2 regions of the Romboutsia sp. 1001713B170131_170501_G6 genome follow, and region 2 is predicted to be linked to the other one. Evidence: riboswitches for the same ligand, from Rfam matches in the RefSeq annotation. Region 2 holds a riboswitch; the other holds the start of a gene.
The links. A riboswitch is a leader RNA that binds a small molecule or an ion and turns the genes downstream of it on or off. The one in region 2 is predicted to bind lysine.

Region 1 (3,221 bases), on a different contig from region 2:
CTCCAGTCAATGCCATCTGGTTTAATACAAGAATAACCTTGACCTATTATTATAACTATACACATTATTAATGCTAGTATAGGTCCAAAAGGATACCATTTAGCAGTAAATTTTAAATCTTTTAAATTATTACCTTGATGAGTATATGCTTTTCTAAATCTATAATGGCATATTGCTATTCCAACCCATGCTATAAATCCAGCAAGGCCAGATGCAGCAACTAACCAAACATAAACAGTACTTTCGGCAAATACACCTGTTAAGAAACAAAAAGATGCAACTATAGTAGTTAATATTAAAGCATTTACAGGAACACCTCTTTTATTAGTCTTAGCAAATAGCTTTGGAGCAAGTCCATCCTTAGCCATAGAGTGAAGCATTCTGCTTGATGCATACATACCAGAATTTCCAGCAGATAATACAGATGTTAATATTACCGCATTCATAAGAGAGGCAGCTCCAGCTATACCTGCTTTTTCAAATACCATAGTAAATGGACTTTCAGAAACACCAGCCTGTGTAAAAGGTATTATAGCACCTAAAACTATTATCGTTCCTAAATAAAATATTAATATTCTCCAAAATATGGATTTTATAGCCCTAGGAATAGTTTTTTCTGGATTTTCACTTTCTCCAGCAGCAACTCCTATAAGTTCTGTTCCCTGAAATGAAAATCCTGCAACTAGAAAAATGGCAAAGATTGATTTTATTCCACCATGGAAAGGTCCATCTTTTATAAAATAATTATGAAATCCTATTTCATCAGAACCCATTATACCAACTATCATTAACACACCTATTATTAAAAATATAATTACAGTAACAACTTTAACACCAGCAAACCAATATTCAGACTCACCGTAGGCTTTTGATGATAGAAAGTTTAATCCGACAATTATTATTAAAAATAATAAACTCCAGTAAATTCCAGGTATGTTTGGGAACCAAAATTTCATAACTAAAGAACCTGCAACCATTTCAGCAGCTATTGTTATAGCCCAGTTGTACCAGTAATTCCATCCAAGTGCAAACCCAAGTGCTGGGTCAATAAATTTAGTAGCATAGGAACTAAAAGATCCAGAAATTGGCATAAAAGTAGCCATTTCACCTAAACTTGTTATTAAGAAATAAACCATAATGCCTACTAAACCATATGCAACTAATGCACCGCCAGGTCCTGCTTGATGGATAGTATCTCCCATTGCAAGAAAAATACCTGTTCCAATAGAACCACCTAGTGCTATCATGTTTAGATGTCTTGCTTTTAATCCTCTTTTTAATTCTTGATTTTGTTCACTCATTTGATTATCCTCCTTATGGTGTAAATTTTCCATAAGTAAGTAACTAAGATAATAAAATTTATCTAACAATAAAAATGCGATTAGTTTATGTCGCTAACGACTTCGACGGTTACTCAGATATATTTTTATATTATTGAGTTATTGATATACCTTATATAAGTTATCAGTAATTTTAGGTTTACATAAGGTTTTTGTATACAAAAAAAGCCATGAGACTATACCCATGACAAAAATACGTAAATTATATACAAAAAATACAACGTACCGTACGTTTTCATTGAAAATAGCTCTCCACAAAAATGTGACAGTCTTATGCATATTTTACATAAGCCCAGCAAATAGTATCAAAGCCATTAACTATTTACTTCGGCGAAATTTCCTTTTGTATTATTTCATTGAGCTTACCTCCATAATACTACTCTTAAATTTCGCGCCTCTATCTCAGTTATCTACTTGTTGTTTTAAATTATAACCAAAATAAAAAATAAGTCAATAGAAAAGGTTAGATTTTGTACAAAAACAATAAATAATAAGTTTACTAATAATAATTGCAAGTGTTAAAATAGAGTTAACATAGTTAGTAAAAATATAACAAGGAGCAAAAGCGTTAAATAAAGAAAATTGAGGGGGAAAGCAAGTGACATTATTAAAAAAGATCATAGCAAGCATAACGACACTATGTTTAATAACTATAAATCTAACTAGTTTGAGTTTTGCAAGTGAGGATACGCAAAAACAAGAATTAAAAAAAGCTATAGAAAAATCGGAACCATTTGTAGTAAGTGGTAATATAAAGGAAGAGAAAAAAGAAGGTATATCACCTCAACAAATCCTAATTAATTATTTAAGTAATGTAGAAAAAACTTCTACTTTCAAAGTCAAATCAAAAGAAGATGATAAAAATGATTCTCAGTTTATAGTAAGACTTCAACAGTATATAAATAATATGCCTATCTATGGTTCAGATTTAGTAGGATGTGTAGATTATGACGGAAATATAAAATCAATTTCAGGATATATAGAGCCAACATCAAAGACATTAAAAGGATTTAACTATAATCCGACTTTAACTAAAGATGATGCACTTAAGATAGCAAAGGAAAAACTTGAACTAAAAAATGAATTAAATAAAAATGAAAAAGTAGAGTTATATTTATATAAAAGTAAAGAAGAATATAAACTTGCATACAAAGTAGATGTAAATATAATAGGAAAAACAATTTATAATAAAATTGTATTTATAGATGCTAACAGTGGAGATATAATAAATCAATACGAAAATACAAACAATATAATCAAATCAGAAAAAATTAAAGCAAAAGGTGTATTTGGAGATGAAAGAGAAATACAAGTAATACATAGACAAGGTGAAGCAGGCTTTAAAGACGGGTATTATTTTATAGATTTAAGTAGAGGATCAAAACCTATAAAAACTTTAGATATAAAAGGTCAATATTTTTATCAATATTATTATCAAAATAAAATTCCTTATGGCATGGATAATGATATAAAATATTTTAGCACAAAACTAGAAAAGAGCGATGGAAAGTTTGTAGATGCAAACTACCATGTAGGAAAAACTTACGATTTTTATTTAAATAAATACAATAGAGATGGGCTAGATGGAAAGGGAAGTAAGCCAGAATTACTTGTAAATGTAAATGAGCCAGGAAATGCATTTTCCAGTCTAGTAAATGGAGTTGATATACTAGTTTTTGGAAATGAAAACTCAACAACTTATGATTCTGCAGGATCATTAGATGTAATTGGACATGAATATACTCATTCAGTAGTAAGACATACTGCTAATTTAGATTATGTATCTCAATCAGGCGCTATAAACGAAGCATATGGAGATATTTTTGGTACTTTAGTAGAACATACTTATAAATCAAGCAAAAATTGGACTATAGGAGAAGA
Region 2 (3,221 bases):
AATGAGTATACTTGGTATAATTGGGATAATAGTGGGTGGTCAGTTTGTTGTAGATAGCGCAAGTAATATAGCTTTAACTTGGGGTATGAGTGAAAATCTAGTAGGTCTAACTATAGTATCTATAGGAACATCGCTTCCAGAGTTTGTAACAAGTATAGTTGCAGCTAGAAAAGGAGAAAGCGATATAGCTATAGGAAATGTAGTAGGTTCAAATTTGTTTAATATATTATTTGTTTTAGGTATCTCCTCATTTATAAGCAACATACAAGTTCATAGTATAGTGTTTGTTGATATGATGATTATGATAATAATAACAATATTAACTTATATATTTGCAGCAACTAAGCAACGAATAAATAAGAAAGAAGGTACATTATTAGTTGTAATGTATATATTATATATGACATTTGTAATAATAAGAAAATAAAAAGAGTCTTTAAAGACTCTTTTTTTAAGCTATTCCATTTTCAAATTCTTCTATTAAATCTTCATCAGAAAGTTTTTCTATTGTTAATCCTGTTAATCCATAGAATAATGATATTAAAGGACAAATTAAGTTAAAGAATGCAAATGGTAAAAATACGAAAGATCCAATTCCAAGTGTTGCTGACATATATGCTCCACAAGTATTCCAAGGAATAAGTGGAGAAGTTATAGTAGCACTATCTTCTAATGCACGAGAAAGATTCTTAGGAGATAAACCTTGTCTTATAAATGCATCTTTATACATACTTCCTGGTATAACTATAGCTAAATATTGGTCAGCAACTGCTAAGTTAGTACCGATACAAGTAAATATTGTAGCAGCTATAAGTCCAAAAGTACCTTTTGCAAATTTTAGTATAGACTCTGCTATAACTTGTAACATACCAGTTTTTTCTAATACCCCACCTACAGTTAAAGCACAAAGTATTAATGATACTGTCCCTAACATACTGTCAAGTCCACCTCTAGTAAGAAGATCATCAACAAACTTCATTCCAGTAGATGAAACATAGCCAGACTTAGCAACTACAAGTATATCAGCGACAGAGGCACCTTGAAATACTACAGCACAAACGCCACCTAATATAACACCACCTATAAGTGCTGGTATTGTAGGAACTTTAAATATAACCATTGCTATAACTGCAACAGGAACTAAAAGTAAAAATGGAGATAATGTATTGTAATTACTCAATAAAGCACTTTGTATTTGGTTTATTTGAGATATATCCATTTGTGAACCAGAATATTTCATTCCTATTATACCGTATAATACAAGTGATATTAAAAGAGCAGGACCAGCTGTATATACCATATGTTTTATGTGATCAAATAAAGTAGAACCAGCCATAGCAGGAGCTAAGTTTGTTGTATCAGATAAAGGAGACATCTTATCCCCAAAATAAGCTCCAGATATTATGGCACCTGCAACTATTTTACCAGGTATACCTAAGGCACTACCAATTCCCAAAAGAGCTATACCTACAGTACCAGCTGTTGTCCAAGATGAACCAGTAGAAATAGATACTATAGCACAGATTAAAGTAGTTGCCACTAAGAATATTCCAGGTGATAATATTTTAAGACCCCAATATATCATAGCAGGAACTATACCACCAGCTATCCAAGTACCTATTATCATACCAACTACTAAAAGTATAAGTATTGATTGCATTGTCGTATTTATAGTAGATAGTATACCTTCTTCTAATTCTTTCCAAGTAAAACCTAATCTAAAAACTGCAATACCACTTGCAAAAGTAGCTCCTATTATAAGTGGTATATGAGCAGATATTTCATATTTTCTTAAAAATACTAAACATGTCACCAAAACTGCAACTAAAACAGAAACACATAGAAGTGCATCAAACAAAGTTGCTTGTTTTTTAATTCTTTTTGTCATAAAAGTCCTCCTAAAATTTATACCGAATATAACATTAAGGAGAAAAGAGATAATAAAAAAAGCCTAGGTGTAAAGATATTATCCTAGACTTAAGCATTTAACCGTATAATTAAAAATACGCCTAATCTAAAGATAGCACTCCACATATAAATGTGACAGTGTTATACATATTTTGCATAACCCCAATATATAAGTTTAAAGCTTCCCTTATATATTTCGGCATAGTTACCTTTTATTTTGCTTCTTCGTGCTTACCTCCACAAAACTACTATTTAACAATGCGACCTCTACCAATAGTTATATTCGATTTATTTGATAATAAAGATTATACCATAAATTCAAAAAAAATAAAGTATGAAATATTTAGGAATGCAAAAATTAAGGAAATTTTCATAAGAATATGTAAAATAATAAATCTTTTAAAAGTATTAATTTTAATATAGAATAGTTATTAAATGTATAATTTAAGAAGAAAATAAATTTTATATAAATAGTTATATTAAAGGAAGTGATGAATTTGGCTAAAGTTAAGTTTTATGCAGTAAGAAAAGGAAGAAACAATGGAATATACAATACATGGAATGATTGTAAGGAACAAATAAATGGTTTTTCAGGTGCTGAGTATAAAAGCTTTACTACAATAGAGGAAGCAAAAGTATATATAGATGGTGAAAGTGGTGTAAAAATACAAGAGGGAAAAGAAATTGTAAAAGCTTATGTTGATGGTAGTTATGAACATTCAATAAGAGAATATGGTTCAGGGGTAGTTATAATAAAAAATGAAGAAGTTGTAAAAACTTATAGTAAAAAAGGAAATGATAAAGATTTAGTTGGAATGAGAAATGTTGCAGGGGAAATCGAGGCTGCAAAAATTGCAATGAATTATTGCATAGACAATAACATAAATAATTTAATTTTATATTTTGATTATGAGGGAATAGAAAAATGGTGTATAGGCTCATGGAAAACTAATAAAGAAGGAACTATTAAATATAAGAAATTTTATGATGATATAAAAGATAAGTTAAATGTTGAGTTTGTAAAAGTAAAAGCACATAGTGGTAATAAATATAACGATGAAGCTGATAAATTAGCAAAAAAAGCTATAGGAATATAAAAGTCTTGCAAAATATTTTGCAAGACTTTATTTTTAACTTAATCCAAACTCCTCTAATTCATCTAAAACAAAAGAAGGTCTATTTATACCGTCGTACATAGCTTTTGCCAAAATATTTGCCTGGTCGTATGTCGATGTCCAAGAAAAAATGCCGCCAAGACAATTATCTAGTACGTATAGAGCTTTTATATAAATAGAAAGAGTATCCTCATAAGA

Region 1: another riboswitch for lysine. It lies ahead of I4U89_RS08985 (amino acid permease); the one in region 2 lies ahead of nhaC (Na+/H+ antiporter NhaC).

Annotation. Positions count from the first base shown of each region.
Region 1 is NZ_JADPFC010000003.1:50,019-53,239, reverse strand. It holds gene I4U89_RS08985 (amino acid permease) at 1-1,301, opposite strand, end outside; lysine riboswitch at 1,578-1,748, opposite strand; gene I4U89_RS08980 (cell wall-binding repeat-containing protein) at 1,939-3,221, shown strand, end outside.
Region 2 is NZ_JADPFC010000002.1:144,882-148,102, reverse strand. It holds gene I4U89_RS06425 (calcium/sodium antiporter) at 1-427, shown strand, start outside; gene nhaC (Na+/H+ antiporter NhaC) at 452-1,888, opposite strand; lysine riboswitch at 2,014-2,186, opposite strand; gene I4U89_RS06415 (ribonuclease H family protein) at 2,406-3,005, shown strand; gene I4U89_RS06410 (peroxiredoxin) at 3,039-3,221, opposite strand, start outside.